2 linked regions of the Pararhizobium capsulatum DSM 1112 genome follow. The protein of the gene in region 2 binds, or shares a complex with, the protein of the main gene of each other region. Links are inferred from orthologs where the notes say so. Each region holds a gene or a part of one and is shown on either strand. Other genes may lie near its edges. The genes, in order: QO002_RS07955 and QO002_RS11515.

Region 1 (4,322 bases), 690 kb from region 2 along the record:
AACGAGACCTTCGAGGCCATCAAGGCGAAGTACGTTGATGGCGGCCAGGTGCGCTTCATCGTGCGCGAATTCCCCTTCGACCCGCGTGCTGCCGCCGCCTTCATGCTGGCGCGTTGCGCGCCGGAAGGCCAGTATTTCCCGATGGTCTCCATGCTCTTCAAGCAGCAGGAACAGTGGGCCGCATCCAAGAACGGCCGCGACGCGCTGCTGCAGATGTCGAAACTCGCCGGTTTTACACAGGAGAGCTTCGAGGCCTGCTTGACGAACCAGAAACTTCTGGATGATGTGAATGCCGTAATGCAGAAGGGCGCCAAGGACTACGGCGTGGCCGCAACGCCGACCTTCTTCATCAATGGCAAGAAATACTCCGGAGAAATGTCGGTTGACACCATGTCGGGCCTTATCGACTCGATGCTCTAAGGTTTCCCTGTTTTTCGGAAGCGGGCGCATTGTTGCGCCCGTTTTTTTGTTTGCGGAGCTTGATCGATGAGATTCACCAAGCTGCGTCTCCTCGGCTTCAAATCTTTCGTCGAACCCTCCGAATTCGTCATCGAACGGGGCCTGACCGGCGTTGTCGGGCCGAATGGCTGCGGCAAGTCCAATCTGGTCGAAGCGCTGCGCTGGGTGATGGGGGAGAACTCCTACAAGAACATGCGCGCGTCCGGCATGGACGACGTGATTTTTTCCGGCTCCGGCAATCGCCCCGCCCGCAACACCGCCGAAGTCGGCCTCTATCTCGACAATTCCGACCGCACCGCTCCCGCCGCCTTCAACGACAGCGACGAAATCCAGGTCACCCGTCGCATCGAGCGTGAAAACGGCTCCGTCTACCGCATCAACGGCAAGGAAGCGCGCGCCAAGGATGTGCAGCTTTTGTTTGCCGATGCATCCACCGGCGCTCGCTCTCCGTCGATGGTGGGGCAGGGGCGGATCGGCGAACTGATCGCCGCAAAGCCCCAGGCTCGTCGGCAATTGCTTGAAGAAGCCGCCGGTATTTCCGGCCTGCATTCCCGCCGCCACGAGGCGGAACTGCGGCTGCGCGGCGCCGAGACCAACCTGGAGCGACTCGAAGACGTCACCTCGCAGCTGGAAAGCCAGATCGAGAGCCTGAAGCGCCAGTCGCGTCAGGCAAACCGCTTCAAGATGCTGTCCGCTGATATCCGCCGCCACGAGGCGATGCTGCTCCATATCCGCTGGGTGCAGGCCAAGGAGGCGGAAGCCGAGGCCGACAGCCAGCTCAACCAGATCACCTCACTGGTTGCCGAAAAGGCGCAAAGCCAGATGGAGGCCGCCAAGAACCAGGCGATCGCCAGCCTGAAGCTGCCGGAGCTGCGCGAGGCGGAAGCCCGCGCGGCGGCGGCCCTGCAGCGCCTGCAGATCGCCAAGTCGCAGCTGGAAGAGGATGCCGGCCGCATCCTGCGCCGCCGCGACGAGCTGCAGCGCCGCCTTGCCCAGCTTGCCGAAGATATTTTTCGTGAAGAGCGCATGGTTGCCGATAACGCCGGCATCCTCGCCCGCCTTGATGCGGAAGAGGCAGAGATCAACGATATTCTAGGTGAAGCGGGTGATCGCGCCGAAGAAGCCCGCGAGCGTCTGGCCGACGCCAGCGACCGGCTCAACGATAGCGAACGCGCACTCTCCCTGCTGACCGGCGAACGCGCAGAGGCCATGGCAACGCGCAATCAGCTGGAAAAGACGATCCGCGATCTTTCCGAACGGCAGATGCGGCTTGCCCGGCAGCTTGCTGATCAGGCCCGCGATCTCGATGCACTCGATAGCCAGATTTCGACCCTGCCGGACCCGGAGCAGAAGCGCGAGGACGTCGAGGCGGCGGAAGTGGCGCTGGAGGCCGCTGAAGCCATTATCGTGGAAATCGAGGGTGCTCTTGCCGAAGCCCGTGCCGCCGAAGTTGCTGCCCGCCCGCCGGTCGACATGGCCCGCGCCAGGTTGAACGGCATCGAAACGGAAGCCCGCACCATCCGCCGCATGCTGGAGGCTTCGAGCCAGCAAGGCACGGCCCCACCGGTTGTCGATGCCATGGTCGTCGATCGCGGCTTCGAGACAGCGCTGGGCGCCGCGCTTGGTGACGATCTCGATGCGCCGCTCGATCCGGCCGCGTCAGCCCATTGGCGCATGCCCGGTGATACCAGGCTCGACCCGGTCTTGCCGGGTGGCGTCCAGCCACTATCGGCACATGTAAAGGCCCCGGCGGAGCTTGCCCGCCGCCTGCGCCAGATCGGTCTGGTTGATGATCTGGCCAGCGCCGAAGCCTTGCAGAAGGAATTGAAACCCGGCCAGCGGCTGGTGACGCGTGACGGTGCCGTCTGGCGATGGGATGGCCATGTGACCGGTGCGGATGCACCGAGCGCAGCAGCGCTGAGGCTAGCCCAGAGAAACCGGCTGGAAGAGCTCGACGAAGAAGCCGAAAGTGCCCGCGATCTGCTCGATGCTCGCGAAGCGGACCTTGCCGCCGCCGCCATCCGCATCCGTGCTGAGGACGAGCGGCTGCGGCTTTCCCGCGATGAGCAGCGCCTGATCGCGCGCCGGCTTGCCGAGGCCCGCGACGCTCTGGCTGCCGCCGAGCGCGCCTCGGGCGATCTCGTGCGCCGTCGCGCCGTTCTCGCTGAGACCCGCAGCCAACTGGAGCTGCAGAATGAGGACGTCGCCGATCAGATGGAGGAGGGGCGGGCGGCCCTAGAAGAGCTTGCCGATCTCGGTGATCTCGAACAGCGCGTTTCCAGCCAGACCGTGGCCGTCACGCTTGATCGTGCCGCCGTGGTCGAGGCCCGCTCGATCCATGACGGCCTTGCCCGCGAAAACGAATCCCGCCAGCGCCGCCTGACGGCCATTGCCGGCGAGCGCCAGACCTGGAGCGAGCGGGCGAAAGGTGCACAAGACCATATCGAGACCCTGCGCGACCGCGAGGCCGAGGCCCGCGAGGAAGCCGAAGAACTGAACGACGCCCCCGACGCCTTCGACGACAAGCGCCGCGCCCTGATGAACGAACTCAGCAAGGCCGAAGCCCTGCGCCGCGAAGCGGCGGACGAATTGGCGCTGGCCGAGACCCGCCAGCGCGAGGCCGACCAGCGCGCCGCGACCGCGCTTTCGGAACTGGCGGAAAACCGCGAGAAGCGTGGCCGCGCTGAAGAGCGTCTGGTGTCCAACCGCGAGAAGCGGCTTGAGATCGAAGCCCGTATCCGCGAAGCGCTGTCCTGTGCGCCACATGAGGTGATGCGGCTCACCGGCCTTGCCGTCGATGCCGCGCTGCCGGACGTGCGCAACATCGAGCGTGAGCTGGAGCGGCTGAAGATCGAGCGAGAACGGCTGGGGGCAGTTAACCTGCGCGCCGAGGAAGAGCAGAAGGAGCTTTCCGACAAGCTCGACGCGATGCTGAAGGAGCGCGAGGATGTCATCGATGCGATCCGCAAGCTGCGCTCGGCGATCCAGAGCCTCAACCGCGAAGGCCGCGAGCGTTTGCTCGCTGCCTTCGATGTCGTCAATGCGCAGTTCCAGCGGCTGTTCACCCATCTCTTCGGTGGTGGCACGGCCGAGCTGCAGCTTATCGAAAGCGAGGACCCGCTTGATGCCGGCCTCGAAATCCTCGCGCGCCCGCCGGGCAAGAAGCCGCAGACCATGACGCTGCTGTCTGGCGGCGAGCAGGCGCTGACGGCGATGGCGCTGATCTTCGCCGTGTTTCTCACCAATCCGGCGCCAATCTGCGTGCTGGACGAGGTGGATGCACCGCTCGACGACCACAATGTCGAACGCTACTGCAACCTGATGGACGAGATGGCGGCCTCCACCGAGACCCGCTTCGTTATCATCACCCACAATCCGATCACCATGGCCCGCATGAATCGCCTGTTCGGCGTCACCATGGCGGAACAGGGGGTATCCCAGCTGGTGTCGGTCGATCTACAGACGGCCGAACAGCTGCGCGAAGCTGTGTAGAATTTCGTAGCGTAGGGCTCGATATCCAAACCAGCTTGCCCGTTTTTCACGGCAGGAACAAATTCCTTGGTCGGCCGTTATCGCTTTCGATAACCCGTCAATATTGCAAGGAATTCCCGTGAACAGAAATGCCCTCTACATGATCATCGGCGCCCTCATCGTTGTCGTCGCCGGCTTCTCCTATTACGCCTATCAGGAAGAAAAAAAGCCAGATGGCGTGGAAATCCAGGTCGGCAAGGACGGGCTGTCGATTCAGGAGAATTGAAGGTTTCCCCGTGCAGACGGTCGCGTCCGGACGGCCCCCTCAAATGTTGGAAGGGTCTCGGTGGAGAGCTAGAGAAGTCGCGGATAGCTCACGCGCGCTTCGTCCT
Region 2 (3,137 bases):
GATAGCATCGGAAACCCGGACGCGCCCGTCCTGATCGACCAGGAAGGTGGGCGCGTGCAGCGCATCCGTCCACCCGTCGTGCCGCAATATCCGAATGGCGCGGCGATCGGCGAGATTTACCGACGCGATCGCGAGCAAGGCTTGCGCGCCGCCTGGCTGATGTCGAGGCTGCATGCTTTCGATCTCACGCGCTTCGGTGTCACCGTCGATTGTTTGCCGGTGCTGGACGTGCCGATCGAAGGCAGCAGCGACGTGATTGGTAACCGGGCCTATGGCTTCGATCCCCATGCGGTTGCCGCGATCGGTCAGGCGGCGGCTGATGGCCTCAAAGCCGGCGGTATGTTGCCGGTCATGAAACACATGCCGGGTCATGGCCGCGCCTTCGTCGATTCGCATCACAAACTGCCCGTTGTGGATGTCCCGCTGGAAATGTTGCGCGCCAGTGACTTCATTCCTTTCGTGGCAATGAAAGACGAGTTGATGGCGATGTCGGCTCACATCGTCTTTACGGCGATCGATGCCGAAAATCCCGCTACGACGTCGCCGAGAGTGGTTGAAGAGATTATTCGCGGCGAGATCGGTTTTGATGGCCTGTTGATGTCAGATGATGTGTCGATGAATGCGCTTGCAGGCGATATCGAAACGCGCGCACGGGGCATATTTGCCGCTGGCCTCGATCTGGTCTTGCATTGCCACGGCATCATGGATGAAATGCTTGCGGTGGCGAAGGTTGCTCCGGTGCTGAAGGGGGATGCCCTACGGCGCACAAGGGCAGCCGAGGCTGGCTTCCGTACGCCGGACGGTTCCGACGAACAAGCCCTGCGTGAGGAGTTTGCGCGCCTCTTCGCCGTTTCGTAGCAGACTGGGAGACGTCGCCTTGAGCAATACCGGCGAGACCGACAGAAGATCGCCGGCCAAGGCTCCGATGGAGCCATTATGGCAGGACGAGGCAACGCGCCGCGGCCTCCACGAGGAAGCGCTGGTTGTCGACATCGCCGGCTTCGAAGGTCCTCTCGATCTGTTGCTGCATCTTGCTCGCAATCAGCGGGTGGATCTGTCCCGTATTTCCGTGCTTGCCCTGGCGGAGCAGTACATCACCTTTATCGAACAGGCGCGCAGTATCCGTATTGAATTGGCGGCGGATTATCTGGTGATGGCGGCCTGGCTTGCCTATCTGAAATCGCGACTGCTTATTCCCCAGCAGGCCAAGGATGAAGGTCCCTCGGGCGAGGAAATGGCCTCCGCTCTGGCGTTCCGCCTCAAGAGGCTTGAAGCTATGCGGGACGCGGCAACGCGGCTCGTGAACCGCAATCGTCTTGGGCGGGATATTTTCGCACGTGGCGCGCCGGAACATATTCCGGTCGAGCGCAAGTCGGCATTCGAAGCTTCCCTTTATGATCTGCTCGGTGCCTATGCATCGCTTCGCCAGCGCCAGGCGGTGACGCAGGTCACGATCGAGAAGCGGCAGGTCTGGTCATTGGCCGATGCGCGCGAAATCCTGGCGCGCCTCTTGGGCGATCTTTCCGACTGGACGGCGCTCGATCATTTTCTGCTGCGTTACATGGATGATCCCAAGGGTCGGGCTACAGCGATCGCGAGCTCTTTTGCAGCGTCGCTCGAAATGGTGCGGGAGGGGCAGCTGGAAGTGCGCCAGGACGGCGCCTTCGCTCCTATCTATCTACGTAAGGGAAATAGGGAGCCCAATTCTTCCGAGGGAGGTCGGTCTTGAACGATCCGCAAGATTTGTTTCCGAGCGTGTTGGCGGACGTGGAAGACGAGAGCATAAATCAGGCGATCGATAGGCGCCTTGAACTCGAAGCGGAACGAATTGCCGAAGCGCTCGTCTTCGCGTCTGCGCAGCCTGTCTCGGAAAGCTATATTGCCAGCCGGCTACCCAAGGGTGCGGACGTTGCAAAGATCATGCTCACGCTGAAGGCATCCTACGCACCGCGCGGTGTCAATCTGCTTCAGGTCGCCGATCACTGGGCCTTCCGTACGGCGGCCGATCTTTCGTTCGTTGTCCAGACGGACGAAAACGAAGCGCGCAAACTGTCGCGCGCTGCCTTGGAAGTGCTTGCGATTATCGCCTATCACCAACCGGTTACCCGTGCGGAGATCGAAGATATCAGGGGCGTGCAGACGTCGAAGGGCACGCTTGATGTTCTGATGGAGGCCGGCTGGGTGCGCTTCCGCGGCAGGCGCCGGACGCCGGGCCGCCCTGTGACATTCGGCACGACACGGGATTTTCTCGATCATTTCGGCCTCGAGGAGCTTCGTGATTTGCCGGGTCTTGAAGAATTGAAAGGGGCAGGGCTCCTCTCCGGGCGCATTCCTGCCAATTTTCAGATTCCGATGCCGCTCGGTGATGACGATGTCGGCGAGGATGAAGATCCCATTACTCAACTCGATCTGGAAGAACTTGGGCTCTTGACTCCACGGGGAGAAGAGGCCGAATAGAAACCTGAGTTCTGGTGTCGGCTTAACCTTGGCGCCAATTCATGGTGTTGTCGTAACCCGCACGTCTTGTGGGACCGGCGGTGGAGACATTCGAGTTGGCCTCTGGCATGCATTCTATCTCTGAAGCCCCTCCGGCTTCTACGCGCCGCACAGCCGGCGTGACCTTCGCGGCACGGCTGGTCTTCGAGGATATCCACCACAGTTATCAGTCCAAGGAAACGATTCGCGGTATATCGCTGACGGCCGAGGCTGGCGAAGTCCTGTGTCTGCTTGGTCCGTCCGGATCGGGAAAGACCACGCTTCTCAGGATCGCGGCCGGTATCGAGGCGCAAAGTTCGGGCCGGGTTCTTCTGAACGATCGTGAAATTTCGGGGCCGGCTGTTTTCGTGCCGCCGGAAAAGCGCGGTGTTGGCCTGATGTTTCAGGATTTTGCGCTGTTTCCGCATCTCACCATCCGCGAAAACGTCCGGTTTGGTCTGACCTCGCTTCCGAAGGCCGAGGGGCTAGCCGAGGCCGGGATCGCCCTGGAGAGGGTGGGGCTGTCCCATTATGCCGATCACTATCCGCATGTGCTTTCCGGCGGCGAGCAGCAGCGTGTTGCGCTTGCCCGGGCGCTTGCGCCGCGGCCTGCCGTGCTTTTGATGGACGAGCCCTTCTCCGGTCTCGATTCCCGCTTGAAG

Evidence for each region.
Region 1: the proteins of QO002_RS11515 (region 2) and QO002_RS07955 are in contact, whole or in part, in a crystal structure (PDB 3ZGX), measured with the Bacillus subtilis proteins. The link is inferred for Pararhizobium capsulatum DSM 1112 from one-to-one orthologs.

Annotation. Positions count from the first base shown.
Region 1 is NZ_JAUSVF010000001.1:1,668,411-1,672,732, forward strand. The notes cover bases 140-4,151. They hold QO002_RS07955 (chromosome segregation SMC family protein), read left to right. Parts: upstream 140-486; coding sequence 487-3,951; downstream 3,952-4,151. Other genes in these bases: QO002_RS07950 (DsbA family protein), read left to right, coding at 140-420; QO002_RS07960 (hypothetical protein), read left to right, coding at 4,070-4,151. In the rest of the region: more of QO002_RS07950, read left to right, coding at 1-139; more of QO002_RS07960, read left to right, coding at 4,152-4,216. UniProt on the Bacillus subtilis protein: Required for chromosome condensation and partitioning.
Region 2 is NZ_JAUSVF010000001.1:2,359,098-2,362,234, forward strand. Bases 1-2,827 are described here. They hold QO002_RS11515 (segregation and condensation protein A), read left to right. Parts: upstream 1-925; coding sequence 926-1,729; downstream 1,730-2,827. Other genes in these bases: nagZ (beta-N-acetylhexosaminidase), read left to right, coding at 1-858; scpB (SMC-Scp complex subunit ScpB), read left to right, coding at 1,759-2,457; QO002_RS11525 (ABC transporter ATP-binding protein), read left to right, coding at 2,565-2,827. In the rest of the region: more of QO002_RS11525, read left to right, coding at 2,828-3,137. UniProt on the Bacillus subtilis protein: Participates in chromosomal partition during cell division. May act via the formation of a condensin-like complex containing Smc and ScpB that pull DNA away from mid-cell into both cell halves.